Regions from separate parts of the Serpentinicella alkaliphila genome, predicted to be linked through region 2. Evidence: riboswitches for the same ligand, from Rfam matches in the RefSeq annotation. Region 2 holds a riboswitch; the other holds the start of a gene.
The links. Region 2 has a riboswitch for glycine ahead of HZR23_RS07670 (PTS sugar transporter subunit IIC). Riboswitches for the same ligand answer to the same signal wherever they lie in the genome.
Positions count from the first base shown of each region.

Region 1: it holds a riboswitch for glycine, as region 2 does, so the genes downstream of both, HZR23_RS16265 (alanine/glycine:cation symporter family protein) here and HZR23_RS07670 (PTS sugar transporter subunit IIC) in region 2, are expected to answer to the same signal.

Region 1 covers NZ_CP058648.1:3,181,396-3,198,109, forward strand. The annotation lists gene HZR23_RS16240 (NAD(P)-dependent alcohol dehydrogenase) at 1-898, opposite strand, end outside; gene HZR23_RS16245 (sugar ABC transporter substrate-binding protein) at 1,001-1,987, opposite strand; gene HZR23_RS16250 (ABC transporter permease) at 2,040-3,047, opposite strand; gene HZR23_RS16255 (sugar ABC transporter ATP-binding protein) at 3,062-4,555, opposite strand; gene HZR23_RS16260 (LacI family DNA-binding transcriptional regulator) at 4,727-5,710, opposite strand; glycine riboswitch at 6,463-6,554, shown strand; gene HZR23_RS16265 (alanine/glycine:cation symporter family protein) at 6,799-8,154, shown strand; gene HZR23_RS16270 (AMP-binding protein) at 8,243-9,580, opposite strand; gene HZR23_RS16275 (thiolase family protein) at 9,584-10,744, opposite strand; gene HZR23_RS16280 (biotin transporter BioY) at 10,752-11,291, opposite strand; gene HZR23_RS16285 (3-isopropylmalate dehydratase small subunit) at 11,799-12,323, opposite strand; gene HZR23_RS16290 (3-isopropylmalate dehydratase large subunit) at 12,340-13,626, opposite strand; gene HZR23_RS16295 (cold-shock protein) at 13,962-14,159, opposite strand; gene HZR23_RS16300 (family 10 glycosylhydrolase) at 14,370-16,565, opposite strand.
Region 2 covers NZ_CP058648.1:1,490,897-1,507,610, forward strand. The annotation lists gene HZR23_RS07610 (hypothetical protein) at 64-900, shown strand; gene HZR23_RS16950 (hypothetical protein) at 909-1,076, shown strand; gene HZR23_RS07615 (transposase) at 1,103-1,597, shown strand; gene HZR23_RS07620 (helix-turn-helix domain-containing protein) at 1,693-1,875, shown strand; gene HZR23_RS07625 (HD domain-containing protein) at 1,954-2,517, shown strand; gene HZR23_RS07630 (response regulator) at 2,551-4,224, opposite strand; gene HZR23_RS07635 (Fe-S-containing protein) at 4,459-5,040, shown strand; gene HZR23_RS07640 (hypothetical protein) at 5,066-5,371, shown strand; gene HZR23_RS07645 (ABC transporter permease) at 5,384-6,583, shown strand; gene HZR23_RS07650 (ABC transporter ATP-binding protein) at 6,597-7,313, shown strand; gene HZR23_RS07655 (ABC transporter permease) at 7,326-8,597, shown strand; gene HZR23_RS07660 (glycosyl hydrolase family 18 protein) at 8,671-10,410, opposite strand; gene HZR23_RS07665 (CYTH domain-containing protein) at 10,579-11,205, shown strand; glycine riboswitch at 11,387-11,481, shown strand; gene HZR23_RS07670 (PTS sugar transporter subunit IIC) at 11,563-12,564, shown strand; T-box leader at 12,745-12,951, shown strand; gene serA (phosphoglycerate dehydrogenase) at 13,013-14,593, shown strand; gene HZR23_RS07680 (tartrate dehydrogenase) at 14,622-15,701, shown strand; gene HZR23_RS07685 (pyridoxal-phosphate-dependent aminotransferase family protein) at 15,777-16,714, shown strand, end outside.

The sequences.
Region 1 (16,714 bases), 1.6 Mb from region 2:
CAGTCGGATATAGATTTCTGTAACGAAAAACAGTTTTAATTTCTGCTTCTTTACCCATAAGCTTCATAAAGTCAAATTCAACTTCGTCTTTAGGTGTCATTCCAACTAATACTATTGTTCCGCCACGTCTAACTACATCTACAGTTTGTTTTAGTGTTATTTCTGCCCCAGCAGTGTCAATTACTACATCTGCACCTCTGCCATTTGTAAGTTCTGCAATTTTCTCTATTACATTAGTAGTTTTAGCATTAATAACATGAGTTGCGCCAATTTTCTCAGCCACTTGTAATCTATTCTCTAATACATCAACAACAATCACATTAGAAGCACCTTTAGCTTTAGCTGAAAGTAATGTTACAAGGCCGATACAACCAGTTCCAAAAATAACTACTGTATTTCCTAGTTTAACTCCACCTTGGTCAGTTGCATGTAACCCCACTGCTAATGGTTCTACTAAAGCCCCTTCTGTATTTGAAACATTTTCAGGTAGCTTAAAGCACATATCTTCTGGATGAGCAACATAGTTAGTAAATACACCGTGGTAAGGAGGTGTTGCAAAGAACTCCACATCTGTACAAAGATTGTATTTACCACTCTTACAGAATTCACATTTTCCACAAGTTTTACCTGGTTCTAAAGCTACTCTATCACCAACAACAAGATTTTTTACATTTTTACCAATCTCTACAACTTCTCCGGCACACTCATGGCCTAAGATAAAATCTCCTTCAACAACAAAACTACCGATTTTCCCATGTGTATAGTAATGAACGTCAGATCCACATATACCAACTACATCCACTTTAATAAGTACTTCATTTTCTTTTATTTCAGGCATCGGAACATCTTTAACTACCATATTGTTAGTACCTTGCATAAAAATTGCCTTATTACACATTAAGATTGCCCCCTTAATTAATTATATTTTTATCCTTATATTAAAATTGGTACGCATACCATTGCTAGCTGCGCACCAATTATATTGAAATTCAAACCTTACTTATCTTATTGCTCCTGCTCTTTTGTGCATTTCAATGAATTCATCAACGTTATCAATATTGATTAATGGACAATCGATATCCATATCGATTTTAGTTTCTTCACCAGTTAAAAGTTTATGGCTTGTTGCTAATAAATTAGTAGCAAGTTCATAAGCACTTTGTAAACTTGTAGAAGTCATTAATCCTTCTTTAATTAATAGTACCGCTTCAGCTGTTCCATCAACACCGTAAGCTAAAATATTAGCAAATCTTGCATCACCTTTAACTACTTCAAGTGCACCAGCTGCCATATTGTCGTTCATAGCAATTATAGCGTCAATTTTGCTGTTCGCTTGTACCCATGTTTCCATGTAGTTCATAGCTTCATCTTTATTCCAGTTAGCGATTTCTTCTCCAACGATTTTTACATCAGGTCTTTTTTCAAAGAACTCTTTTTGCCAGCTAACACGTCTTGCATCAGCATGGAAGTTTCCTGGAGGTCCATTTAATACAACTACATTAGCATTTTGAGGAATTTGATCAATTGCAACAACCGCGTTAACTGCTGCTTGTGCATATGGATCAGCGTCTACTGAAGATGCTCCTTCGATTCCATCGATTCTTGCATTTGTCGTAATTGTAATGATTCCAGCCGCAACAGCTTTTTCAGCATATGGTCTTTGTGCTTCACCATTGTTTGGTTGGATAATTATTGCATCATACTTGCTTGTTATAGCATTTTCAATTAATGCATTTTGAGTTGAGTCATTAGCTTGACCATCAAATATGTCTACAACAATATTGTCATACTTTTCAGCTTCTTCTTTAACAGCGTTTGCTAACCATGCAGCAAATGAGTCAGCTTGTGCTCTCGCAATATAAGCTACTCTATAAACCTGAGGACCTTCATTTTTAGGTTCCGTTTTAGTTTCTGCAGGTTTACTACACCCTACTAACACTGACATCATTAATACAACTACTAGTAATACTGATAACCATTTTTTCATTTAATCTCCCCCTTAAATAATTTTATTTTAATAGATTACTCTATTAAAGCCTTTAGTTATTCTTCGCTGTTTCTTTCGAATCTGCTTCAACACTTCTTAACTTTCGTTTTGTTCTTTTTGACTTTGCCCATATATCATATATTACAGCTAGTGCTATTATTGCACCACGAATAATTTGTTGTAAATACGAGTTTACTCTTGTTAGAACCATGATATTATCTAGAAAACCAACAATGAATGCACCTGCTAGAGTACCTACTGCAGATCCAATTCCACCAGTGAAGCTTGTTCCGCCAATTACAGCTGCTGTAAGGGCATGGAACTCAAAACCAACCGCACCGTTAGGCATTCCACCATTAACCCTAGACATGAATATAACTCCAGCAATACCTACAAATACACCATTTATAATATATGCTTTCATCTTAATACTATCTACACTTATTCCTGAGGCATTAGCTGCTTCCTCGTTACCACCAATCGCATATACCGATCTTCCGAAAATAGTATGTTTTAAAATATACCAGGTAATTGCTAATATTACTAACATGAAAACTATAGGTGTTGGAAGTCCAAAGGTTGAGCCTTGACCAAACTTAATATAATCACCAATTTGATATATGTTTTGTCCATTAGTATATAACAGTGCTGCTCCACGGGCCATAGTCATCATAGCCAAAGTAGCAATAAAAGGCGGTGTCTTAAATTTTGTAACCATTAGACCATTTAGTATATTACATATTACACTGGCAATAATAGCTACTATGAAAGCTAAAAGTAGAGATCCAGTATTAATGTAGGTTGATACCGAAAGCACCCCTGCCAAGGCTAAAACTGAACCTGATGACAAGTCTAACATACCACATATTATTAGTATTGTTTGCCCAAAGGCTAAAATCGTTACTACAGAAATTTGCCTAGAAATATTCGTTAAGTTAGTATAGGATAAAAAGTTTTCATTTGCTAAGGAGCATATAATGAATAAAACAGCTAATACTAAAAATATACTATATTTACTTTTTATCTCTGTCCAAATTTTATTTATTTTATTAGTTGTCATGTATTCACCTCAATTTAACTTGTTTTAGTGGCTAATTTCATAATTTCTTCTTGTGAAAAATCACTTCTCATTAACTCACCAGCTACTTTACCTTTTGATATAACATATATTCTGTCACACATTCCAATAAGTTCAGGAAGTTCAGAAGAAACCATTATAATGCCTTTTTTCTGTTTAGCCAATTCCATCATTAAAACATATATTTCATACTTTGCCCCAACATCAATTCCCCTTGTTGGTTCATCTAAAATTAAAACATCTGGATCAGTAACCATCCATTTAGCAAGAATTACTTTTTGTTGATTACCACCACTTAAAGATTCTATTGAGGTTTCAACAGTAGGTGTTTTAACCCTCATTTTCTTGCAATAATCCTCTATAACAGCATTCTCTTCTTTAGCGTGTAGTCTACCTCTATATATAAACTTCTTTAGACTACTAAGAGAAACGTTTTCCCTAACACTTCTTACTGGTACTATACCATATCTACGTCTATCCTCTGATAACATTACAACCTTTTTATTTATACAGTCCTTAACAGTTTTAATACTGACTTTCTCACCTTTGATTATAATCTCCCCAGATTGGTATTCATCAAGACCAAATAGAGATCTCATAATCTCTGTTCTACCAGCCCCCATAAGCCCAGCAAAACCAATTATTTCACCCTCACGAACATGAAAGCTTATTTCGTTAAAATTACCTTTATTTGTTAGGTTTTTTACTTCAAGTAATGTATTGCCAATTTCAACCTCTTCTTTAGGAAAATTATTTTCTAATTTTCTACCTACCATCTGAGATATAACAGTTTCCATATCATACTGTTCTTTGGGTCTTGAATCAATAACACATCCATCTCTAAAAACAGTTATTTCATCAGCAATTTTGAAAATCTCATCCATTTTATGAGAAATATATATAATACATGCGCCTCTACTTTTTAATTCATTTATTTTTTTAAACAGTACTTCAACTTCTTTTTGAGTGATTGCAGAGGTAGGTTCGTCCATAATAATTATATCTGAATTCCATGAGATAGCTTTTAATATCTCTAACATTTGTATATCAGAGACTGTTAAATCCTTTAGCTTTGTTTCAGGAGAGTAATCTAGACCCTCTCTATTTAAAAGTACAATTGTATTCCTTCGTATTGCCCCCCAATCAACATTACCATACCTGTTCTTAGGCCAGTTCCCTACAAATAGACTTTCCTCTACAGTCATTTCTGGAATGTAGTTTAACTCTTGGAATATCATAGATATCCCTAAGCTTCTAGCTTTAATCGGATCCTGTACTTCAACAACTTTTCCATCGATTAATATTTCCCCAGCATCAGCTTTGTAAATCCCATTAATAATCTTCATTAAAGTAGACTTGCCAGCCCCATTTTCACCGCACAATACATGAACTGTGCCTTTTCTTACAGAGAAGTTAATATTATCTAATGCTTTAACACCAGGAAAAGATTTCTCAATGTTACGAACTCTTAGTTTAACAACCTCATCCATTTTAATCTCCTTTCATGCTATAGAATATTTCTATATACTTATTAAATTTTGTTTTACAAATAGTTATATTTTTTTAAAGATGTAAAGTTATGTCTAAATGTATTTGTAAAAATTAGCCGCCTAGGACCTAATTTAATCCTATAATTAGAATAAACTTACATGAAAAGTACATTATATTTCTAAAGACAAAGTTGTCTCTCGTTCTATAAGTTTTGTTTGCAAAATATAGTCTTTTACTGCAACTTCATCTCCATTGATTTGCTTGATTAATAATTCAACGATAGTTCTACCTATTTCTTCTATTGGCTGATTAATAGTAGTTAGTGAAGGATATAGAAGCTCACCAATAAAACTATTGTCAAACCCAATAATCTTAACTTGATTCGGTATTGTAACCCCTCTTTTTTTAAGAGATCTCATTATAGTAGCTGCTGCGATATCATTAAAAACAAATATGCCATCATATTGACTAATATCATTCATACTATTTATATCTGCCTCTAACATTTCTACTTGAAAGTCGCTCTGAAACTCAATAAAGCTTACCTCTACACCCTTATCTTTGGCCGCATCCATAAATCCTTCAAATCTTAGCTCCGTTGCTTCAAAAGATTTAGGTCCTCTTATCTGCAAAATTCTTTCGCAGTTTTTACTATATAGATGCTCAAACGCCATTCTTCCTCCATTATAGTTATCGGAAGAAACGGTAATAATATTATCGAGTATATGGTTTTCAAAGGCCACTACAGGAATGTTAATATTGCTATATTCTGATTTGCACTGACTTCGTGAAGCAATAATACCTGCTACCCTATGACTTTTCAAAACTTCTAAATAATTTTTTTCTTTTTCCTTATCATCATCTGTGTTGCATAAAAATATATTATATCCCATATTTTTCGCGTAATCTTCTATAACAGATGCTAATTGATTGAAGAATGGGTTTGATATATTTGGAACCATTAATCCTATCGTTTTAGAATTTTTAGTAAACACCGCTCTCGCTAGTGCATTAGGAGTATAATTTAACTCCTCTATCACTTTTTGAATTTTTTTCTTAGATTCCTCACTAACATAACCATTATCATTTAGGTATCTGGATACGGTTGCAATTCCAATTCCAGCCCTTTTCGCAATCTCTCTAATATTTGACATATCAATTCCTACCTTTATAATTCCCATATCTCAGAAATTTTTTATCTATAATTAGTTTCAATCAATTTACTTATCTCTATGCTTTGTACCCTTAAAATTTAAAACACAACATGTGGAACAAGTTCCATGCATGTCTTAGTAAATTATTGTACATACTCAGTTAATTTGAGCAGCACATCCTACTTTAATTATATTAAATATATGACTTGTACTTCACACTTTATGAATATAACCTTTAATTAAAATAAACACTTTTTAACACAATACTTTCACCCTAAAGAACAAACTAATGAAACATGTTCCATATTCATTATATCATATGTTATAAATCAAGTCAGTATAATTATTATTTTTGTGATTTTTTTTATATTTTAAAATTTTTCATAACCCTCGTTTTCTATTTTTACGCTTGAAATTAAAGGGTGTTATAAAAAATTAATATGATTTAAATCTTCAATCACCATTATGACTATAAATCTTTACTAAACATTAAAATCTATGGACAGTATCCTCACTCACTCTAACCAATGAGTTTCCCAGTTAAAATTTCTGTCTTCTACTGATAACATAACATGTTTTGCTATTTTTTCCAATACTACATGTTTTCCAATAAAAATAGATATATTACTAAAGGTCCTAATAATGGCTCTTGATTTTATAAGTATGTTCATGGTAGAATAACATTTGTTCACAAAATAAAATTTTATACGTATCGGATGAAGGTAATAGAATACAAACTGTAGACTGTTATTGGACGAGCCTCTGGAGAGACTCAAAAGAGCACCGAAGGGGAAAGCCTGAAACATCAGGTGAAACTCTCAGGTAAAAGGACAGGGGATTTTTCTCATTTAATGTAATACTATTGTATCTACGTTTCTTTGTACATACAATGGTTTGTTCATGCATGAAAAATCTAATTCCAACCAGAGACTAAACTTTGAATAGTCTCTTTTCTTTTTTTTGAATCTCAATATTACTTGTAAAGGAGAGATGCAAATCAATACTACATTATTACAATCTGTAAAATATAAGTCCTAATTTATAACTGTTATAAAAAATATATTTAACTATACTACGGAGGTTTTGTCATGAAATTATTAATGGAAATCATTTCTAAAATTAATGGTGTTTTATGGGGCCCAGTAATGTTATTCTTTTTATTGGGTACAGGAGTACTTTTTACAGTGAAGCTAAGATTCATTCAAATTAGAAGATTTAAAGATATTTGGAGAGAAACATTTGGCGGAATCTTTAATAAAAAAGAGAAAGCAGATGAAAATGGTATTTCTTCATTTCAAGCTCTAACAACTGCAATAGCTGCCCAGGTTGGTACAGGAAATTTGGCTGGAGTTGCGACAGCTATTGCTGCGGGTGGCCCAGGAGCAATCTTTTGGATGTGGTTAAGCGGTTTCCTAGGAATGGGAACAATTTTTGGTGAAGCAGTTCTATCTCAACTTTATACAGAAAAAGTGGACGGTGAATTAACGGGCGGTCCAGCATACTATATTAAAAATGGTTTAAATAGTAAATTTTTAGCAGGATTTTTCGCGATAGCTATTGTACTAGCATTAGGGTTTATGGGGAATATGGTTCAGTCAAATTCTATATCAGAAGCAGCATATGTTGCTTTTAATATCCCTAAGTTAGTAACAGGGGGATTTGTTGCAGCTTTAGTTGGTCTAATTATAATTGGCGGTATTAACAGAATAGCTTCTTTTACTGAAAAAATCGTTCCTTTTATGGCAGGCCTATATATTATAGGTGCCCTTACAATTGTTATAATGAATTACAATCAAATTCTACCAGCTTTCAAAATGATTTTTATTGGAGCTTTTAATCCTATGGCAGCAACTGGTGGAATTATCGGTGCTTCAATAAAAGAAGCCTTCCGTTATGGAGTAGCTAGAGGTTTGTTTTCTAACGAGGCTGGTATGGGTTCAACCCCTCATGCCCATGCTATTGCAAAGGTAGACCATCCAGCACAGCAGGGATTAGTTGCAATAATGGGTATAATTATCGATACTGGCATAGTATGTACATTAACTGCATTAGTAATTTTGACAACTGGATCTCTTTCAACTGGCCTTAATGGATCTCAACTGACACAAGAAGCATTCATTAGAGGTTTAGGCACCCATGGTGCTACCTTTGTTGCTATATGCTTATTCTTCTTTGCCCTATCTACTATAATTGGTTGGTACTACTTTGGGGAATCAAACATTAAATATTTATTTGGTAAAAAAGGTATTGGCTTTTACAGAGTTTTTGTATTAAGTTTTATTATTTTGGGTACTGCAATGAAAGTTGAAATCGTATGGGAATTAGCTGACACTTTTAATGGTCTAATGGTTATACCTAATCTATTAGCCTTACTAGGACTAGTTTCCCTTGTAGTTAAGAGTACTAATGAATACGAAAGCAAAGGAGAGCATTCTAAAATATAGGCTTTAATTCATACAATATTCCATATAAATATAGAGGGAGGCAATACTCCCTCTATATTTATAAAATTATCGATAAATCTTCTTCTACCTAGATTAAACTTCCGTTGCCAAATTGTTTAAGTAACCTTCTATCTATCTTTCCATTCTCATTTCTAGGAATGCTGTTTATAATAACAATGTCCTTTGGAACTTTTGTATATTCTAAATACCGTTTACAAAACATCTTTATTTCATTTTTTAGCTCTACTTCATTTAACTTCTCATAAATTGATATGACTGCCATAATCTCTTCTCCCTTTAAGTGGTGAGCCTTTCCTATAACTACAGCCTCATTAACATCGGGATGTTGCATTATGACCTTTTCAATCTCTTCTGCCATTATTTTTTCCCCTGCTTTGTTAATAATATTTCCTTCTCTACCTGTAAGAAATAAAAAATTATCTTCATCTAAATATCCCAAGTCCCCCGCTGAATGCTTTGTAGGAAAACCATCAGCAATATAAGGACTCTTGACCCATACTTTTTCGTTTTCAATAATTATTTGTACATCTGGAAAAGCTCTCCCTACACTACCTTCTTTCTGTAGGGAATCTTCGAAATTTAAATAGGATATATGTCCAAGTTCACTTGCCCCATAATATTCAACAATTTTTGCCTTCGGAAATATTTCTTTTAATCTACTAAATGTATTCATATCTAATTTAGAACCTGCGGATACAACTGATTTAACCTCTAATGATTGTATATTGTCACTAGTCGTTAATATTTTATATAACGCTGGAACCATAAAAATAGCATCAATATTTTTTTTATTGATGATATTCATTATTTCCATAGGTTTTTGTTTTTTCGTATGGACTAATGTGCCACCCTCATAAAAAATATGTATAGCACCGTTAAGGTTCGCTGTGTAGTGAAAGTTTCCATTTAACAGTAGTCTATTACCCTTGTTAATATTAAATATTTCACTTTGATGTTTAAATGCTCTTTCCCAGGTGTTATAACTTCTCCATATTAATTTTTCTTCCCCTGTAGTTCCAGAGGAAAGGGCACAAAGAAAAAGATTTGAACCATGGTCTAAACCAGATGCTCTATTATCTTTATATAGCTTGATCTCCCCATTAATAATTATTCTAGGGTCAATTTTATTAATTAATCGTTTGTAGTTTTCCTTGGAAATATTCGGTGAAAGGATGACAGAAATTAGTCCAGCCTTCCAAGAGGATAAGAAATACATGAGTTGCTTAACTGGGCTATCCTCCTTTATAATTACCAAATCCCCTTTATTTCCAAACTTTAACAACTGTTCAGAAATATTGTCAATAAATTCTTTTGCTTCTAAGTATGAATACTCCTCATAGTCAGATTGTATAAATTCCCTTTTACCGTCATTAGTAGCTATTCTATCAATTATACTTAAACACATGAGTTATTCATCCTTTGTTATATTTCTAATCATAATAGCAGCCCCCTGTCCACCAGCGACTCCTATTGCAGCAATACCTCTCTCTTTATTATCCTTTTTCAGTATTTCAGCTAGGTGAAGAGTAATAATAGCACCAGAAGCTCCATAGGGATGTCCATATGCTAATGCCCCACCCCAGAGATTTATAGTTTCTTCCGAAATACCTAACTCCTTAATAAAGCCTAATATCTTTACTGCAAATGCTTCATTAACTTCATAAACATCTATTTGATTTGAAGTTAATTTCCTTTCATTAAGTAATTTCTTAACTACATTTATTGCACCGACTGGTGGGTAATTTGGATTTACTCCTATACTTCCAACGGCTTCAATAATAGCTATTGGCTTAAGATTATATTTTTCTACTGCCTCTTGTGAGGCCAGTAATAGTGCACAAGCACCATCATGTGTTAAGCATGAATTACCACTTGTTATATTTCCACCTGGTTTTACTACTGGTGCAGCCTTAGCTAAAAGTCTCATAGACATTTTTTCTCTTATACTTTCATCGGAAATTTGACTATCTCCATCCAAACTAATTATTACATCTTTAAGTTTATTCTCATACTTAGCTTCAATAGCCCTCTTATGACTCATTAAAGCCCATCTATCCATATCATCTCTACTTAGTCCAAAGAGCTCTCCTGTTTTTTCAGCACCAGTTAGCATATCCGGGTCTCCTAAAATAAAAGGTGAAAACTGGGCCTTAGAATAAAAAACAGCTTCACCTTCAAATTTAGGATCTTTATTGTTATATCTTCTCATAGGTTCTAAAGATGTACTTTCTACTCCACCAGCTATCACTAAATTTGCTTCAGAGGCTTTAATCATATAGTAAGCCACAAATATTGATTTCATCCCTGAGCCACACTGAAAATCTATAGTTGTAGCTGGTATTGATTGGTCCCATCCTGCTTCCAATAAAGAGAGTCTAGCTATATTACCACCAGGGCCAATAGCATTTCCGAGGAATACTTCATCAATATTCTTTGGTTTTAGAGCATTTCGCCCAAGTAACCTATTCATAACAGCTGCTCCTAATTTTTCCGGAAGATAAGTAGAAAGCTTTCCATTTTTCTTTCCTATTGGGGTTCTACAACCATCTACGATATAAACTTTATTCATCTATTATCTACCTACTTTTTAAATGTGGTTTTAACCTTTTAGCTAACAATGTTGCAGCGATTACCTTTAAAATATCTCCTGGTATGAATGGCAGTGCACCAGTAACAATTGCCTTCTCTAACCCCATTCCAGTTAAAAAGTTTAGCCTAGATACACCTAATAAATAAACAACTATAATTCCTCCAACTATCGCTGAACCCCCTAATTTCCATATATTGTTTGATTTTCTACATAGTAGACTTATAACTACAGCTCCTACTAAAAAACCCACAATATACCCACCAGAAGGTCCGGCTAAAACACCTATTCCTGATCTACCACCTGAAAAAACAGGAACTCCAGCAACTCCAAGCAGTATAAATATAAAAACACTTAAGAATGCTTGAAATGGCGCCAACAGCTGCCCAGCTAACATAATCCCTAAAGTCTGCCCAGTTACCGGTACAGGACTAAAAGGAAGGGGTATTACAACATAACCTAGTACACTAATTAAAGCAGCAAATATCGAAGAATACATCATATCTTTTAGTTTAAAATTTTTAGTCATTATTTTTCCTCCTAGTAATTAAAATGCGTTATTATAATTCCAGTAAATCTTATATAAATTCTATATGTTTAATGTAAGCTGATTCAATGCTTCTTTATTCATTTATTATATTGCTATTCGACCTCCTAGTTTGTTTGAGAATTTGATAATATCATGGCCATATTCATATTCATGTCTCTATTAAAATATATAAAGCTACTAATATCAGTTAATTATAGAATACTGAAGAAGTATTGTCAACCAATATATATTAGTTGGTTAACTAATAATTGTTTAGATCTCAAAATCTTTAAATATTAATAAAGAACCTCTTTTAAAAAGCTAATAAAATTTAGTACAGTATTAAATGATTTAAAGATCCAATCTAATACAATCCAAAAAGACCGTATTAAGTCAATTGACTAAATACGGTCTGGTTCCACTTAGGAAACTATTCAAATAATATAGAATTCAATATGTTTTTAATTACTTTACTACTCTTCACCAGTTTAAATGGATACCTATAAATTAGTAGTTTTTATCAGCATAGCCAACCCAGCCGCCTTCTTTAACTAGTGTCTTGTCAAACTCACCAATTACAAAATCAATTTCATCTGATCTATCTTGGGTAGTCACGATAATCTTAGATCTGTCAATGTCTATTGTTATAGTAGTATCTTTGTCAGAATATGTGTCAAAAAGATAATCAATCTTTTCTTTCGGTAATTGTATTGCAAACATGCCGCAATTGTACATATTCTGTCTAAATATTCTTGCAAAGTTTTCTGCGATAACTACATTTATTCCATTTACCTCAAGAGCCCATGGGGCATGCTCTCTTGAAGAACCACATCCAAAATTTTCTCTTGTTACTATTACTGCCTTATCATTAATATCTTCCTTATTGTTGAACCCATTAAGCACTAAGTCTTCTAATAAGAATGGTTTTAAAGCCTCCTTCGTAATTTCCGTAAGATATTTCGCTGGAATTATCTCATCAGTATTGATATCACTTCTGTCTAAGAATAAAACTTTTCCACTAAATTTTTTCATTTTTTTCCCCCACTAACTATCCTTTATATAATTGAGAATTTGTTATTTTTCCCTCAAGAGCTGAAGCTGCAGCTGTTGCAGGGCTCATTAAATGAACTGTACCACCTTTACCCATTCTACCATTAAAGTTACGATTTGTTGTCGAAGCACATGATTCACCGTTCGCAAGAATTCCATTACTCATACCAAGACAAGCCCCGCATGTAGGATTTGTTACACAAAACCCAGCATTTTGGAAGATTTCAATTATACCTTCTTTTAAAGCCATAGTATAAATATCTGGAGTTGCAGGACTTACAATTCCACGAACGTCATCATTAATTTTCTTGTCTTTAAGAATTTCAGCTGCAATTCTAAGGTCTTCTATTCTACCATTTGTACAACTTCCAATATAAACCTGGTCAATTTTTGTACCAATCATTTCATCTACTGGTTTAACTTGATCCGGTTTAAACCCAAAAGTAACCATAGGCTCTAAATTAGAAATATCATATTCATATATTTTTTCATAGTTTGCATCTTCATCAGAAATCCACTTAGAGTATTCTTTTAAAGCTTCTTGTTTTGAACTAAATTCATCCTTAATAAATTCCCACAAATATTCCACTGTTGTCATATCCGGATAGCATACTCCACTTGTACCACCTGCTTCTATCGCCATATTACACAATGTCATACGTGATTCCATTGACATAGCATCTACTACAGGTCCTGTAAACTCTATTACCATATTTGTTGCACCATTTACTGTAAGCTCTTTTATAATGAATAGTATTAGGTCTTTTGCGTAAACACCTGGTTTTAATGAACCATTTAATACGAATTTTATAGTTTTAGGTGAATGAAATGCACAAACCCCTTTTAATATACCTACTTCAAGGTCTGTAGTTCCAACTCCTGCTGCAAAAGCACCAAAAGCTCCATGAGTACAAGTATGAGAGTCACCCATAATTATTGTAAAACCTGGTCTAACGAAACCCTTTTCAGGAAATATTGCATGACAAACTCCATTTCTTCCAATGTCAAAAAAGTCCTTAATACCATGTCTTTTAGCCCAGTCACGTAGTATTTTTCCCTGTTCAGCTGTTTTCGAATCCTTCGCAGGGGTTACATGATCTATTACTGCTTTAATTTTCGTAGGGTCGAAGACTCTGTCCATCCCCCTAGCCATAAGGTCCGTAATTGCAATTGGTGTCGTAATTTCATGACAGAAAACTCTATCCAATTTTAGAACATGCGTATCAGGAAACGGCATATTCACTCTGTGTGCATCAAATATTTTTTCAGCTAAAGTTTTACCCATATTCTTTCTCCTCTTTCTTTTCTTTTATCTCAGCTTATATAGCTTTACTTATAGAACAATAATTTATAACCTGACTCAATTTAAATATACATAATATTATATATTTTTTTTTCTGAATTTTCAAACAAAATTTAATAATATTTTAATTTTACGTCATAGATTAATAAGCTTGTTTTATTATTGTTAATTTCTAAGTCACATAAGGGTACTTCTAACTATCCTTTGTACCTATGTATATATTGCTTGAATTACGCTGTTAAGCACAGTTATAGGCTATAATAACCATGAAAAAACCCCCTAAAACATTCTATCAGGGGGTTTTTTACTATAGTATTTTATATAGCAGTAATATCTTCTGCTTGAAGACCTTTAGGTCCTTGAGTTACATTGAATGAAACTTTTTGACCTTCCTCAAGTGTTTTAAATCCATTGGTATTTATTTGAGAAAAATGTGCAAAAACATCTTTGCCGTCTTCTCCTGTAATAAATCCAAATCCTTTTTCTGCATTAAACCATTTTACTGTACCATTCATCTAATAATACCTCCGAATTTTATTAAAGATTTAAAATCTAACCTCACAAATAAAATTCCCAAGAAAGTAAATTTATATTCATTAAATATTAAACATTACATAAAATGAGATTTATTTATTGATAAAATATAAGATTTATCAATAAATTTGAGTTATTACATTTAATAATCTAATATCAAATATATCTAAAGCTTCTCTTCTATAATAATCCTATTTTGTATATATGTTAAAAAGCACTTGAGCTGTTTGCGCTCTAGTAGCTGTTGTTCTAGGCATAAGTCTATTGCCTTCTCCTTGCACGATACCTGTTCTCACGAAAAATTTCATTGCACCTAATGCATAACTAGGAATCTCATTTATATCTTTAAACTCTTCAAAAGGCCTACCGACATTATTATCAACAGGCAACGCTCCTAACTTATCTAATACATGATGTAAAATTACAAGCATATCTTGACGTGTTATTGGAGTTTCAGGTGAATAAAGGTTATTACCAACTCCTGACACAAGGCCAAGCCTTTTCGCAGTGCCAAGATATTTTGTGTAATATTTGTTACCTGCATCAGCAAAGTTGTTCGTAACGTTTGAATCAAGTTCTATATTATATGAATTCATCACCATAACTAAAAAGTCAGCCCTAGTTATATTATTACCTGGAGCAAATCTTCCATTTCCAACACCATTGATTACGCCTCTTTCATACAGGTTATCGATCGCCTTAATTGCCCAAGCGTGTTGATTGTTAACATCGCTAAAATACCTTGATTGATTTACCGTAATTAGTAACTCTTTACTCTCATTATGAAGTCTATCTAGAGCAGTTATAGCAAAGTCTATTTTATCAAGGTCATAACTACTATTAATAATAAATTCCTGAACAGTTTTATCACTTTTTCTTACAGTTCCTATAAGTTGAAGGGCACTTCTATCAGAGTCAATGTCTAGACTATTACCCTTATTCATCCTATATATTGCATAATAAGCCGTATTTCCACCATTATCTATCCAAGTCAACTTTGTTTGATTAGAAAGAGCCTCTACTTTTCCTTGAACAGGAGTACGTGGAGCCTGTCCACCTTTCCAATCCATAACAGGAACCAAAGCCTTAGTCCCCCACAAATCTTGCCTCATAGCATTTACAACCTGCTGCTTATTCGAATCATTAAAATTTCTGAATCTAAACATTATGCTACCCATTACTTCCGGCTTCAAAACATTAAACTTATGCTGACGCACAAATTCATCTACTGCATTCTGATTCTGGAAATATTGGTCCGAATCACTATTAACCTTATATAGAGCCTGGCCTATATATAGGTGTACTTTTCTGTTTTTAGTGACTTCTGACCACCAACTAACTGCTTCTCCATATGGAACATGCGGATTAGCAAAAGTAAAATAAATCTGAGGAGCGATATAATCGATAATCTCCTCTTCTACCCACTTCTTAGTATCAGCAAAACTTCTATCATAGTTTGGTAATCCAGCATTTGTATTTGAGCCACTAGGATGTCCATCCTTTTTGTTTGCCCAGATTGCAGCTGGGCTAATACCGAATTTGACCCAAGGCTTTGCTGATCTTATTTCATTTGAAATCTCTTTTACAAGTAAATAGGTGTTATTTCTTCTCCAATCCCCTTTATTAGAAAATTGTCCTGTATTAAATTGCATAAAGGTATTATCATCTTCTAATTCTCCAACAAAATTTTCATAATAAAAGTAATCATCGAAATGTATCCCATCTATGTCGTAATTCTTTACAACTTCCATTACCCTTTTTCTTACCCATTCTCTTGCCCCAGGGATACCAGGGTCTATTACAAACCTAGACTTTGTAGTCCTAATCCAATCCGGATAATCTCTATAAACACTTTTGTTTATACTAAGTGACTGTATTGTAGCTTCGTTAGTATTCATAGATATCCTATATGGATTAAACCATGCATGAAGTTGAAGATTACGCTTATGAGCTTCTTCTATAGCAAATGCCAATGGGTCAAAGCCTGGGTCTTTACCGAAGGTTCCAGTAAGGTAACGGGACCAAGGTACAATATCTGATCTATATAGGGCATCTCCCTCAGGGCTCACTTGAAAGAATACGGCATTCATATTCATCTCCACAGATTTATCTAATATTGAAATTAGTTCCTCCTTAGTTTTGTGTATTCTTTCTTGATCATTTACAATGTTTCTAGTCTCGACAGATGGCCAATCTAGATTTATTACAGTTGAAATCCAAGCACCTCTCAAATGTCTTTTTACAACAGGTGATTCATTTGGTATAAATTGCTTGTATTGATCCCACGGAGTTGATGTTGCAAAAGCATCAACAGGTAATCCAACTAACAATACTGAAAACGCAACGCAATATACAATAAACTTACTTAAGTAACTTTTATTTAACATTTTTTTCCCCCTTTGAATAAAGATTAGCTTGAACTCTAGAATATAGTACCTTAGCACCTATATTGCATTTAACTAATACAAAATGTTAGTGTATTTCAATTATATCAAAATGAAAGTTCGATTTATATTTCTCAATTATTACAAATTAC
Region 2 (16,714 bases):
TTATATGTCTTGAAATAGCAAAAAAGACTTGACTTTTTAAACCCGCCCCAATAATCAAAGTGAATGGTATTAATAGCCATTACTCTTGATGAATGGGTGATAAATATGACTCTTGGGAAACCGAAATATAGAAATTTACAACAAGGAAATGGGGGCGGAACGCCAGTTTTAAAAGCAATTTGGGATAAATTTGATTTTTCACTTCTGCTTACGCAATCGGGTATTGTAAAACGTAATGGTGTACCCACTTGGCTTATTGCTTTTGCTTATGTGGTAGGACTTATTGCTAATAAAAATTCTGTCTCACGTATTTCTGATTATGCTACTAAGGATAGCTTATTACAACCGATGTTTCGGAATCTTAAAATGGCTCAATATACCTTTAGCCGCTTTTTTACAACTGATTATAATTGGGGTTTATTTAGTTTTAAAAGAGTACAAAGACTACAACAAGAAGAAGAAACTGCATTTACTGAAGGAGATGTTATTGTACTTGATGATACAAAGGTGGCTCATGCCCATGGAAAGAAAATCCCTTTCCTTTGTTGGTTATATGATAGCTCCATTAAAATAAATATCTGGTGTATGAATATAGTTGCTACAACTGTTGTATTAAAGAACGGACTTAAATATCCATTGTTTTGGCGTATTTGGCGTAAGGTAGAAAATAGCGATGAAAAACAGACAAAAATAGATCTTTCAAAAGAAATGCTAATGGATATTCGCCGGATTTACACAGGGGTACTATGGGTTGCCATGGACCGCCGGTTTTTATGCAAAGACTTTTTAATTGGCTCACAGATCATCAATATGATTGGGTTACTAAGGCAAAACGTAATACAGCACTTTATCGAAAAGAAATTGAGAATATTACAGGCCGAGAACGCTTTATCCCTGTAAAGCCTTCAATGCTTATTAAAGAAGTTTTTTTCAAACTTCTTATTAGTGGTCTTAAAGATAAAGTAAGTGCTATATCCATACCTAATATTTATATCAAGTTACCCTACCGTTTAGTTGGAAAGCAGGGTAAAGTAGTAACTAAGTATCGTTATACGCCTATTGCAAAGCAGTTGTAGCTACAAGACTCAAAGAAGATACTGAAATGATGAAGGATGAATTTGAGAAAAACAAAGAGGTTGCGGCTACATATCGTGGGGCTTACCTTTTGATTAGTAATAGGGTCGATAATCCTGAAGAAGCTTTAGATGCATATATTAAGCGTTGGAGCATTGAGGTTTTTTTTAGAACTGCAAAACAAGAACTGGGGTTGAATTCTTGCCACTCAACGTCGGAAAGTCATCATTACGCCCATATTGAGCTCATTTTTACAGCAGAAACTTTACTTGTCTATGCAAGATGGGAACTCAATAATAAAGGCGCTGAAGAAGGCTTCACCCACGGCGAAATGGTCCGAAACTTTTTCAACGCCACATACCGTATCGTTATAAAAGCACAGCAATGCTTTCAAACTATACAAGTACATTTTGACACAGAAGTTAGGCAATTTGCAAGACTTATTGATAAATTTTGGCCGAAGAATTTATTGTTAGGTTGGTTTACTGTGCAAAATTCCCAGTATATGGAGTCAACTGCATAACTCATGTATATTAAAAAACACTATTATGTAGCAATCAGTGTTTAAAAAAGATATATAGGGGAATAAACTAATAACAATATAGTATTGGAGGTTGGATGAAATTGAACAATGAAGAATTAGTATTAAGAGCCTTAAATGAATCTGGAGAACCACTAAGACCAGGTGAAATAGCAGAGAAAGCAGGTTTAGATAAGACCGAAGTTGATAAAGCAATTAAAACATTAAAAAAGGAAGAAAAAATATTTTCACCTAAAAGATGTTTTTATCAGGCAAAATAGTTTAAAGTAATACCTTTCTTCATAGAGAGGTATTTTCTGTGTAAGTAAAGATATTACTCTAGGTAGAGGGAGAAAAATATGAATAGAGAAAAGGCCTTACAAATATTACATAAGAACTTAAAAAGTGATCATTTAATAAAACATTCCTATGCTGTTGAATCGGTAATGAGAGAATTGGCAAAAAGGTTACAACCAGATAAAGAAGACTTATGGGCTATGACGGGACTATTACATGATTTAGATGCGGATATTGTAGACTATACGACTGCACCTCAATTACATGGGCTAAAAACAGTAGAAATTTTAAAAAGTGAGAATCTTGGAAATGATCAGATGTACAGTGCAATCTGTGCACATAATAAGGAGTCGGGGGTTGAAATTAGTTCAGTAATTGATCAGGCTATTTTTGCAGCGGACCCAATTACAGGTTTTATAACAGCAATAGCGTTGGTTTATCCTGATAAGAAAGTTAGCAGTGTAAAAGTGAAATCGGTGACAAAGAGAATGAAGGAATTAAGATTCGCTGCAGGTGCAGATAGAGATGCTATGAGATCTATAGAAAAATTAGGGATGGATTTTAATGCTTTTGTAGAAATTGCATTAAAGGCAATGGAAAGTATTGCGAGTGATTTGGGCTTATAGTAGAAGAAGGCTAAGGGGGAACCCATTAGCCTTTTATTGTAATTGTCTTCTAATTCTTTGCTCAATCTCTTGTAGTGAGAATGGTTTTTGAATATAGTCATGGACACCTAATTTAAAGTACTTTGATAATTGAGCATCTTTTTGCTTTGACGATACTAATATAACTTTTGAATTAACGTTATTATCTTTGTTTAGAATCTTTTTTAATGTGTCTGCAACATTGAACTGTGGCAATAATATATCTAGTAAGACTAAATCAGGGGATAGTTCATCTAATTTTTCCATTAACTCATTTTGATTTTTTGCAAAGGTTACACTATATCCTAAAGCTATGAGACGTGATTTAATTAAATTTCCTATGATATTTATTTCATCAGCAATTAATATCTTCTTTTTAGCTGTAATAGTCTCATTAATTTTCTCTCTAATTGTGGTTTTTCCTCTACCAGTCTCTTTAGATAAATAAAGGGCCTTGTCTGCTTTATCCAATAACTTTTCCATATCTTCATTAGGATTATCAAGCATACTTATACCAGCACTAAAGGATATTGATACTTTCTCATTTATTTCGTCTAAAGAAAATACATGCCCTTCTATATGGGTTCGAATTCTTTCTAATACTGAGTAAGAATCCTGCTGTGTAGTATTCGTGAATAAAATTAAAAACTCATCTCCACCAAATCTATATAGCTCATCGCTATCTCTAATATACTTTCTAAGTTTTTGAGCGAAGGCCTGTAAAATATAATCTCCAAATACGTGTCCGTAAGTATCATTAATTTTTTTAAAGTAATCTATATCTAAAAATGCCACAGACAATGGAGTATTGTCCTTCATATTTTTTAATCTTTCTTCATTGAATCGTTGCTTAAAATACTTTCTTGTGAAAGCCCCAGTTAAGGAGTCATGAAAAATGCTAGTTCTTTGTATATTAGCTTTTTTGAGTAGACTTTCAACATTTGCAATTACTTCTTCCTCTTGAAAAGGCTTTGTGATGTAGCCGTCTACCCCCGCTTTTATTGCTTTTACCTTATCTTCAAATTTTGTATTAGCTGTCAGAAATATAACACAAATTTCAGGCTTAATACTTTTAATTTCACTAAATACTTCAAAACCATTTTTTTCAGGCATAATCAAATCTAGAAGAACAACATCAATTTTTTGTTCTTCAATAATTTCGATAACTTCCGCAGGCTTAGAAGAAACAAAAACCCTATATCCTTCTTTACGGAATATACTTTCTAATATGGCTAGAAGTAGTAGATCATCATCAACAATAAGAATATTACCGGTGTACGTCATATTTGTATACTCCTGTACCCAGGTTGATTGCTCCCAATCGTTGTTATTTAATGGTTCAATCTCATTTGAATTAATCTTAGGTTGTATTAGCTCATTGAATGTGTTTTTTAGTTTAGAAAGGCATAGCAAAGCATCATAAATCAAAGACTTATTCTCATCTTTAGCATGCTTTAGATTGAGAATAATGTCATTACATTCACGACATAAATACGAAATTCCATCCATGTTGTTTTCAGAAAAAACCTTATTTAAAATATTAAGATTATTTTCAATGTCCTCTATGTAATTATCTGTTTTAAACAAGGTGTAGTCTAAAAGAGAGTCTAGGACTTTGGTGAAAACCTTATATTGAGTTTTTATGTAGTTATCCTTATGCACAATTAATTCCTCAGAGGTTATAGTCATTTTCTAAACCCACCATTTTTGCAAAATTTGTAATAATCAATATAATAATAATACTATATGTTGAATTAAATTTCACTAAATAAATGTTAATAATTAAAAAACTTTAGATGAAACTATAGAGAATTTAAGCTAATAAGTTTAAAATTAATTTTAGCAATAGTAGAAATTCTTCATAATTTCTTCAATATTTAAACTTATACTATAATTACAGAAAAGGATAGGGAGGATTTAATAATGTCTAAACAATATCAAAGTAAAAAGGAACAATTTACCACCCAAGAGAAGAGGAAGTTACCAATTATCTTAACCGCCGTTGGTTTGGTTTTGATAACTTTAATATTCTTTGTAATGAGGGGCACGAATGAGCAAGAGAAAGTAGAGTATTTTGGTAATGTAGTAGCTGCAGAACGTTCATATATTGGAGAATTTATTTCTATGACGGTAGTTGAGCCTGTAGTTGCTGATGGTAAGATTGAAATAGATTTTGAAGAAGTAAATACAAACAATATAGTTTACTTTGAAGTAGAAAACAATGAAAATCAATTAGTTCCATTAATGGCGTATATTACGCCATCTGGTCGTCTTTTTACGGGTAGTAGTATGTGTGAACCATGCCGAGGACGTACTTTTTCTTTAGCTGGTGAGACTCTAGTTTGTGACGCTTGTCGTACTACGTACACTATAGAAGAACATAAATTTATTTCAGGATCTAAAACTTGCGGTCAATATCCACCGGTTCAGATGAACAATAGAATTGAAGATGGTAAAATTGTAATTGATTTAGATGAAGTACTACAATGGCGAATTCGTTCTTAATTGGAAATTAAAGGAGGATTTATTTATGGGTAATGAACAATCAAATAAGAATAAGATTTACAAATATATAAACATAGGTCTAATTGTTGTAATTCTTCTAATGTGGGGGAACAAAATATATACAGGTGGACGGTCAAAGGCCTCTGGTAATGATGGTCTAAGTAAGTTAGCCATAGAGTACTATATTGAACAAACTGGTGGGGCTAGCGAAAAGGGTCTCGAAGCAAGTGTTAAAAATTTTGGTTGTCATAAGGAAATTCATGTTTTCAAAGATGGGGAATTGGTAATGAGAACCAGTTTTTCAGGAGGTCAAATATACCAAATAGATTAAATGAGGTGACTTATGAATATATTTCAAATTGCGTTTAGCAACCTTAAAAGAAGAAAGATAAAGATGTTGTTTTTGATGATGGGCTTAGTTGTTGGAGTAGCTACAGTAGTGGCATTTCAAAGTATTATTCTAGGAATGAATTTAGATTTAGGTAATAGAATAGACGAATTAGGTGCCAATGTCGTAATAATACCACGTTCTGAAGGTTTTGAAGCACACTATGGTGGAACTATGGTATCTGATGTAACCTTTGATGCTCAAGAATTAACCTTAGATGACATACCTAATATATATGCTTCTTCTGTTGCAGAGTATATAAATATAGTCTCACCTAAATTAGTAGGAGCTGTTAAAATTGAAGGGAAAAATACCCTTATAGTTGGTGTTGAAACTAAAAAGGAATTTATGCAGAAGCCTTGGTTTTCACTAAAGGAGCAAGTAGATTTAAAACCAGGGGAAAGTACTGCAGACTTAGGGTTAATTGAGTTACCAGAAGATAACGTAATAGTTGGAACAACTGCAGCAAAAGCATTGAACCTAGAAATAGGTGATTTAGTAAAGCTTAATGACCAATCCTTTAGAGTGTTTGGTGTATTAAATGAACTAGGAAGTGAAGAGGACGGTTTAATATATGCAAATTTAAGTGTTGTACAAAATTTATTAGATAAACCAAATGAACTCTCAATGATTGAGGTATCAGCATACTGTAACTATTGTCCGATAGAAGAAATAGCTATGGGATTAGAAGAAGCAATACCTAATGGAAGAGTAATTTCTATGAGGCAAGCAGCTTTGTTTAGGGAAGAAACTATTGAAAAATTCTCTAAATTCGGTTATGCCCTTTCGGGTATGGTGTTATTAATTGCTGCATTAGTGGTACTAACCACAATGGTATCATCAGTAAATGAAAGAACTCGTGAAATTGGGATATTTAGAGCCGTAGGATTTAGAAAGATTCATATTATAAAAATATTATTTTTAGAGATAGGAATGATAAGTGCTTTAGGAGGAACTATAGGGTACCTGATAGGAATAGTTGTAGCTCGATATGCAGGTCCATATTTAGCGCAGATTTCAGGAGAAATACCGTTTCAATTTGGATGGTTTTTACCAGTTGTATTAACCTCTATAGGGTTATCAATTTTAATTAGTTTGTATCCAGCATTAAAGGCGGCGCGTTTAGATCCTGCAGAGGCATTAAGATTTATATAGAGGAGGTTATATTATGTCTGAAATTATGATTTCATTAAAAAACATATGCAAAACATATACATCAATGGGAGATGAGGTTCAAGCATTGCGTTCTGTTTCCTTTGATATATTTAAAGGTGAATCAGTTAGTGTGATGGGGCATTCAGGTTCTGGTAAAAGTACATTACTATCTATAATTGGAGCTTTAAACCCTCCAACATCAGGGATAATTGAAATTGATGGAATAGATTTATATAAACTATCTGCTGAAAAGAGAGCGGATTTTAGAAGAGAGTATTTAGGGTTTGTTTTTCAACAATTTCAATTAATACCATATTTAACGGCTATTGAAAATGTAATGTTGCCACTAACAACTACAAAGCGTTCAAATAAGGAAAAGAGAGAAATGGCTGCTGAAGTATTAAAGAAAGTTGGGCTAGAGCAGAAGATGAATAGGCTCCCTAATCAGCTTTCAGGCGGTGAGCAGGAGAGAGTTGCGATTGCCAGAGCTATAGTAAATGAACCACCACTTATACTGGCAGATGAGCCAACTGGTAGTCTAGATACTAAAACTGGAGATGAAATAATGGAATTATTTCAAAAACTAAATGAAGATGGCTTAACCGTACTAATGGTAACCCACAATCCAGAAAATGTTCGTTACTTAAAGCGTACTATAATGATGAAGGACGGTATGCTATTTCAAGACAATGAAGGTTTAGTTACACCTGTAGCAACTAAAAAAGTGTAATGGGGTGGCATAATGCAACTATACAATATAACATTAAATAATCTATTGAGACGTAAGGCGAAAATGTTCTTTGTTTTACTTGGTCTAAGTATTGGAATAGCAACTATTGTATCTGTGTACAGTATTGTAGAGGCTATGAAAATAGAAATGACTCGTCAAGTATCGGAATTTGGAGTAAATGTAGTTATTACTCCGGATTCTGGGGGACTAACTTTTTCATATGGGGGAATAACCCTTCCTGAAATATTATATGATGTTGAAAATCTAACTCTAGAGGACGTAGAGGTAGTTAGCAATATTCCATCTAAGGAAATGGTTAAAATAATTGCCCCTAAATTTATAGGTACGGGTCACCTAGAGAATCATAAAAAAGTAATCCTTGTTGGAGCAAATATTCAAGAGGAGTTTCTAATAAAACCGTGGTTACGTATAAAAGATGAAAGTAACGAGCCAGCTATGGTAAGTGTTGAAAAGGAGCTATCTGAAAATAATGCTGATGGCAAAAAAATGGATTACGAGGCTTTAGATTTAGCTAGACAGAATCTAGAAGACCTAAACCTTCAAGACAATCAAGTAATTTTAGGTTACAATTTAGCAACTTCTTTAAATCTAGTTGAGGGTGATATTTTAAAGCTATCAGGTAAAGAGTATGAGGTATCAGGAATTTTAGAGGAAAGTGGGTCTTCTGAAGATCAGCAGGTTTTAATGAATTTAAACTCAGCTCAAGAATTATTAGAACGAGTAAATGAAATTACAATTATAGAGATGGCAGTAGATTATATAAGTGGTTCTGAGGAAGCATTAATTTCAGAAATTAATGAATCAATTCCTCATGCAAAGGTAGCCAGTCTTCGTCAGGAAACCTTGAGAAGAGATGAAATGTTAGTTAGATTAGTAAGGTTTGGTATTACTTTATCCGCAATTATTCTATTAGTTGGCATGTTAGTTGTAGCTTTAACAATGTCTAACTCTGTAAGAGAGAGGACTAGAGAGATTGGTATATTTAGAGCTATTGGTTTCCGTAAGTACCATATAGCAAAGATGATAATTATGGAAGGCTTATCAATTAGTATATTAGGGGGATTTACAGGATTTATTGCTGGAACCCTAATGGCCCGTTACGCAGGTCCTTTCATATCAGATATGAATATAGTTGTCCCTTGGAGTATGGGTTTACTGGCAATATCAGTTGGATTAGCCATAGTTATTGGCGTAGTATCAAGTATATATCCAGCTTATAAAGCTTCAAATCAGGACCCGGCGGAATCCTTGAGATTTATATAAGTTTACAATAATATATAGAATAATAACTCCTTTTGTTACAACCATGCAAAAGGAGTTATTTTAACTTTTTGAATTAGTATTTAATATGCTCATTAAAAACTAGAAGGTTATAGCTTTTTCCTTGTTTAACTATACTGTCTAGTGCGAGCCAAACCTCATCTTTTTCAAAATCCTTTCTCCATGCAGCATAGCCAGCCAGATTATGCTTTTCTATAAGTGAGGCCTTTAAGGCTAAGGATCTATCGCACTCTAGCCATACTCGATAGAGTTTTCCTTCACTTTCATATTGACTATAGTATTGACCAGTTAGTTCATCCCATTCTATAGATGCGTTATTTTCTTCTAATATTTCCATTACTCGATTCATACCATAAGCCTTTGATGATACTTTCACTCTATTATTTGCTAATAATTCCTCCTCCCATAGTCTTGTGTAGAATGGTAGGCCTAATAAAACCTTCTCAGGAGGAATTACATCCAATGTTCTTTGTATTCCTCTTTCAACCCATCCAATTGATGCAACTGAACCACTTTTAGGACTTGAGGACCAATGCTCATCATATGTCATAATTGCAACATAATCTACAATTTCACCTAGTTTTGCTCTGTCATAAACCATAGACCAATTCGGGCTACTACTAGGAATTGTAACGTCAATTGATACTACAAGATTTTGTTCATGTAGTTTTTGTGTAAGAAACCTAACGAAAGAAGTGAAGGCATCCTTATCCCTATAATGAATATTTTCAAAGTCGATATTAATACCGTCCAAATCATAAAATGCGCTATAAACTAGTATTTGTCTAATAAAATTATTTTGAGCCTCTTTATTATCTAAAAATTTACTTGTTAAGTCTGGATCAAAGCTATTTGTCACTAGTCCCCATATTTTATAGCCTTTAGATTTAGCATCCTTAACATAATTTGTGTTTCCACTATTTAATATTGTTCCATCCTCTTGTACCATTCTAAACCAGGTTGGGGAAAGAATATCTACAGCATTAAGTTTGTCCTGCTCAGTTCTATCGTGATTATTATATTTTATATAATCCCATACTAAACCAATTTGTTTAGGTGGAGACCAATAGGAGTTAGCGTTATTTAATTCATGTCTTATGGACGTAGTAGAAGTTGTATTAACATCTATATTAGATTTAGATACATATCCCCTATAGCCATCGGGAGTAATAACCTTATACTTATCAAGACTTTCATATATTTGTATATATGAGTCCTTTGGAATAGTAGTTATAGATTTAGATATTGTATTATCATTTTCTTTCAAAGAAGTATCACCAATAGCTTTTCCAATCAAATATTCAGAGTGATTGGAAGTGATTAAAAGTAAATCTCTATCGGAAAAATAGTCGATTTGGGCCCCTAGCAGACTAGCTGTTGATTTTACTGGAAAAAATATAGTATCATCTATTTTCTTTATTAGAAAGGAAATTGTTACTGGTGATTCTTTAACATATGAGTCTACATCCGCATTACTAAAATAAAAATGTTCATTTTTTAACTGAACCAGTCCATAGCGTTGTTCTGAATCTAAGATAATATTTTGATAAATATGCTCCTGTACTTTTTCTAATGGAAGGTATATTTCCTCACCATCTATTATAAGTTCAGATAAAAAGCCTTTATTATCAATAATCAGATTAAACTCATCATTAATTTCAGATGATGAAAAAGTGTTTATTACAGAGTCTAAGTTAGTATAAAAATAATAGGTTCCTAAGCTCAATATAAATATTAATGCCAAAAGTATTGTTCTAAGCCTATTTCTCTTTTGTGTATTACGTTGAAGTCTCAAAATAATCCATCCTTCCTCTGAGTTGGTTATTATCTTAAAATAATTATATATAACTATGAAATGCATTGAAAGGATTTTAAAATTAAATAATATAGAATATATTCCAATAGTGACATATAAGATCAATTGAAGTAAAATTAGGGTATAAGGCAGAAGGGAAAATAAAATATGAAAAAAAATAAAGAAATTGAGTTAAAGTTAAGATTACCTAATGCGCAGCTGGGTAAAGATATAATGAATGACGAATTTATACTTAGTTATACCCAATCGAAAATATTAGAAGTGAAATGTTATGAAGCTATCTATTTAGATAGTGAGGAAGGCAACTTAAATGAGGCTGGTCTTGCACTTCGGATTCGAAAAGAAGGTGAAAAGTGGGTAGCTACAGTCAAGACAAAAGGTTCTTCGGTAGATGGTTTACATAGTAGGGATGAGTGGGATGTAGAAATAGAGAATCCGGTACCAAGCATAGAATACTTTAAAAATACTAGTATCTATACAGATTTACAAGCTGCTTTAGGTGGAGAAATTTTAACCAGCCTGTTTACCACTAAATTTGAAAGAAGAATAGTAAATTTGTCTGTAAAAGAAAAGAGTTTGATTGAATTAGCTATTGATATTGGCGAGATTATTGTGAAAAACAGACGAGAAGAAATCGCAGAGGTAGAATTAGAATTAAAATCTGGAGAAGCTGAAGATTTAAGTTTTATTGGAGACATATTAATACAAAAATATGGCTTAGTACCAGAAGAACGGAGTAAATTTTATAGGGGATTAATGTTAATGAAAGATTAAATGGTTGACAGTATAGATAAAATAGGGTTATAAGTCATTGGACTAATCATATAATTTATATATATTAAAAACTAAATTATGGTGAATGAAGATTGTTGGAGAAACCCTAATGGGTTACCGAAGAAGAAAGGAATAGTAGGCTATATGTTATTCCGAAGCTTTCAGGTTCAATACAATAATTGGACACTACCCTGGAGAGATCCATTTCCGATGGGCATCGAAGAAGTAACCTTATAAAAAAGGGAAGCTTTCAGATAAAAGGACAGGGAGTAAATAGCATGTATTTACTGTGCCATTTACTCTTTTTTATTTTGTCTACATAAGGCTTGGAAATAAAAATAAGGGGAGGGATTAAAAGTGGAAATTATAAAAGGGATAGGTCTATTAGTTTTAACACTTATTATATTTTCTGCATTTAGCTTCAAGGCACCAAAAGGACAAAAGGCTATGTCTGGATTAGCAAACGCTACAGTAGCAACTTTTTTAGTCGAGGCAATACATAAGTATATCAGTGGAGATTTCTTCAATTTAGGATTTTTAGGTGAGGTCGGGACCATTTCAGGTAATATGGGAGGCGTTGCGGCTACTTCCCTAGTTGCTTTAGCAATGGGGGCGAAACCGGTATTTGCAGTTACTGCTGGAGTTGCTATGGGTGGATATGGTATTTTGCCTGGTTTCATTGCAGGCTATTTAGTTGGTCTGATTAGTCCATTTTTAGAAAGGAAATTACCAGAGGGTGTAGATATAATTGTAGGTGCATTAATTCTTGCTCCAATAGCTAGATTAACAGGCTATTTAGTTGCGCCTATAGTAAATGCAACCTTACTTAGTATAGGAAATATGATTACTGTAGCTGCGGAGCAGTCTCCTATTGTGATGGGATTTTTATTAGGTGGAATTATTAAAGTAATATGTACATCTCCATTGAGTTCTATGGCACTAACTGCTATGCTTGGTCTTCAAGGCTTAGCCATGGGTATTGCTGCTATTGCCTGTGTAGGTGGATCATTTACAAATGGTATAGTATTTCATAGATTAAAATTAGGAGATAAGAGCAAAGTTATAGCTGTGATGTTAGAACCATTAACACAGGCAGATATTGTAACACAAAATCCAGTACCTATTTACTCATCTAATTTTATTGGTGGTGGATTAGCTGGAATTGGGGCATCGTATTTCGGCATAATAAATAATGCGCCGGGGACTGCAGCACCAATTCCTGGTTTGCTGGCACCCTTTGGTTTTAACCCTCCAATTAATGTTATAGGGGCTATTATCATAGCTGCCATAGGTGGGACAGTGGCGGGGTTAATAGGGAGTGTAGTTTTTACAAATTATAGGGCTAGAATTGAAAAATAGTAATTCAAGGGGGATGCTCATGCATCCCTTTAACTATGAATATAAAAAAATTTTCGCGAATAAAATAAGCTAGAATAACTGAATATATTAACATAAAAAACTTTAAAATAATTGTTGACTTTAATTAGAAGTCGTAGTAGGATATATATTAATATTTAAAAGATTTCGACAATTTAAATAGCTAATGCTATGAAAGAGACAGTAAACAGTGTATAGTTTGTAGAGAGCCAATGGTAGGTGGAAATTGGTACTAGAGGCTGTTGAATCCACTCTGAAGCAGGAGAGGGAATTAACTTCTCCCGGTTGAAGCCGTTATATTCAGTAAGGTCATTTAATATTAATGACGAATCAGGGTGGCACCGCGTAAGTATAACTTTCGTCCTTGGCTTTTTAGGCTAAGGGTGGGAGTTTTTTTATTTATATTGATAAATTAAAGGAGGTTTTATAAATGAAAATTTTAGTTGCTGAAAAAATTGCTCAAAAAGGCATCGATACATTAATGGAATCAGGCATGGAAGTAGATGTAAAATTAGGAATTACAAGAGAGGAATTACTAGCATCAATAAAAAATTATGATGCTATTATTGTAAGAAGTGTTACAAAAATTAATGAAGAATTTTATGAGCATGCTACAAATCTAAAAGTAGTCGGAAGAGCGGGAAATGGCGTTGATAATATTGAAATGGATGGGGCTACGAAGAGAGGTATTATAGTTGTAAACACTCCAGATGCAAACACTGTATCTGCTGCAGAACATACAATCGGTTTATTATTATCGTCAGGTAGAAATATACCACAAGCAAATGCACTTATTAAAGATAAAAAGTGGGATAGAAGTAAGTTTACTGGTGTAGAGTTATTAAATAAAACGGTTGGGATAGTAGGCTTAGGCAGAATAGGTTCATTAGTAGCAACTAGGCTACAATCTTTCGGAATGCATGTAATTGCCTATGACCCATATATCACTGATGAGAGATTTAAAAAATTTGGAGCAGAAAAAAAGGAAACACTAGCAGAATTAGTTAAAGAATCAGACTTCATAACTGTTCATACACCAAAAACAGATGAAACTTTTGGAATGATAGGTGACGAAGAATTTAAAATTGCTAAAAAAGGTGTAAGAGTTGTGAACTGTGCAAGAGGTGGTATTATCGATGAGGCTGCATTAGAAAGAGCATTAAAAAATGGTATTGTTGCAAGCGCAGGTATTGACGTGCTTGTTGACGAACCAAATCCTGTATCACCTTTAATTGATCTTGATAATGTAGTAATTACCCCACATCTTGGGGCAGATACTTTCGAGGCTCAAGACAATGTTGGATTAACAGTTGCAAAGGAAGTAATACATGCCCTTAGGGGAGAAATGGTTCCAAATGCAGTTAACCTACCAACTCTTCAACATCAAGAGTTAGAAAGTATAAAGCCATACTTATCACTAGGAGAAATATTAGGCAAATTCTATCATCAGCTTAGAAAAGATTCTATTAATAAAATAGAAATAATATACAGTGGTGATGTAGCTAAGTATGAAACTTCAGTTATTACACTATCTATATTAAAGGGTATTTTTGAGCCTATATTAAAGGAACAGGTAAATTACGTAAATGCTAGCCTAATAGCTAAGAACAGAGGTATTGACGTAATAGAGGCCAAAGGGTCTGATGCACTTAATTATTTAAATCTAGTTAGAATTATAATAACATCTAAGGAAAAACAATTTACTATTGCCGGAACTATTTCAGGTAAAGGTCAGGAAAGAGTTGTAGAAGTAAATGGATATGAGTTAGATCTTAGTCCAAGTAAATATATGATAGTTGCAAAAAATATTGATAGACCGGGTATTATCGGTCAAGTAGGGACATTACTAGGAGTAAATAAAATAAATATTGCTACAATGCAGGTTAGTAGAAACTTCAAAGGGGAAACAGCATTAATGTTTTTAACTGTTGACTCTGATGTACCAAAGCATACTTTAGAAGTACTTACAAATATTGATGGAATAGTTAAAGTAAAATTCATTAGGCTATAGGCATAGAGTTAATAAGGAGGAGCAAGAGATGAGAGAGTATAAAATTGCAGTTATCCCTGGGGACGGCATCGGAAATGAAGTTATGGATGAAGGTATAAAGGTTTTGAATTTATTTGCAGAGCTTAAAGGGGATATTAAATTTACTTATGAGTATTTCCCATGGGGCTGTGAATATTATTTAAAAACTGGAAAAATGATGGACGATAATGGACTTGATATATTAAAAGGATTTGACTCTATTCTATTAGGAGCCGTTGGATATCCAACTGTGCCAGATCATATTTCACTACATGGTCTTTTAATAAAAATACGTCAAGGTTTCAATCAATGTGTAAATCTAAGACCAATAAAGCTACTTCCTGGTGCACCATGCCCACTTAAGGATAAGGCACCAGAGGATATAGATTTTGTAGTTATTAGAGAAAATGTTGAAGGTGAGTACTCTGGTGTTGGTGGAATTAGATTTGCGGATAAACCAGAGGAGATTGCTATACAAACCTCAGTATTCACTAGAAAGAATACTGAAAAAGTTATGAAATATGCTTATGATTTAGCTGAAAAGAGAAATAAAAAGAAAAAATTAACTAGTACAACTAAATCAAATGCTTTAAATTATAGTATGGTATTTTGGGATAAGGTATTCGGTGAAATCGGTAAGCAATATCCAGAGGTTGAAACAGAATCAATCCATGTGGATGCAATATCAATGTTTTTTATACAAAAACCACAAAATTATGATGTAGTAGTTGCTTCAAACCTATTTGGAGATATAATTACAGATTTAGGTGCTGCACTACAAGGTGGTTTAGGATTTGCTGCAAGTGGAAATCTTAACATTGAAAAGGAATTCCCATCAATGTTTGAGCCAGTTCACGGATCAGCTCCAGATATTGCAGGCAAAGGTTTGGCTAATCCAATAGCAATGATTTGGACTGCTAAAATGATGCTTGATGATTTATTAGAAGATCCTAAAGCAGAAGAAATAATTAATGCCATAACAGATGTGCTAGTTGAGGGGAAAAGCCTAACACCTGATTTAGGTGGAAAAGCAACTACTCAGCAGGTCGGAGATGCAATCTGTCATAAGCTTAAAGCTAGATTAGTTTAAAAATATAATACTTTAATTAAATCCAGAAGCCTTTGGCTTTTGGATTTAATTATCGGTTAATAAAGGAGGGTTACTATGCATAAAAAATTGTTTATACCAGGTCCAGTAGAAGTTTCAGAGGACGTTCTTCAAAAGATGGCAACGCCAATGATAGGACATAGAAGTAAGGATGCTTCAATACTACAAAGAAGTATTTCAGATAAAATGAAAAAGTTAATGTATACAAAAGAGGAGATTCTATTGTCTACTTCCTCGGGTAGTGGACTAATGGAGGGTGCAATACGTTCGTGTACTAGAAAAAGAGCTGCAGTATTTTCAGTAGGGGCATTTGGTAATAGATGGTTTGAAATGGCAGAGGCTAACAATGTGCCAGCAGATTTATTTAAATCTGATTTAGGAGAACCAACTACGGCTCAAATGGTGGATGAAGTACTTGCAACTGGAAAATATGATCTTGTTACAATAACCCATAATGAAACTTCTACGGGTATTACTAATCCAATAGAAGAAATTGCAGAAGTTATAAAGAAGTATCCTGAAATTGTATTTTGTTTAGATACTGTTAGTTCATTAGGCGGAGTAAAAATAGAAGTCGATAAATTAGGTGTTGATATTTGTATTACATCAACACAAAAGGCATTAGGGCTACCTCCAGGGATGGCCATTTGTTCAATGTCTAAGAAGGCAGTTGAGGCAGCAAAAAACGTAAAATTTAGAGGTGTTTATTTAGACTTATTAACTTTACACAAGTATATTCAAAAGAAAGATTATCAGTATCCGTCTACTCCCTCTTTATCACATATGTTTGCTTTAGATTATCAGCTAGATAAAATATTAGAAGAAGGCTTAGATAACCGTTTTGCCCGTCATGAGGAGATGGCTAATATAGTTAGGGATTGGGCAAAGAAAAATTTTGAGCTTTTCTGTGAAGAAAAATATTCTTCTGCTACTTTGACTACAATCAAAAATACAAAAGAGATAAGTGTAGCAGATCTTAATAAAAAGTTAGGTGA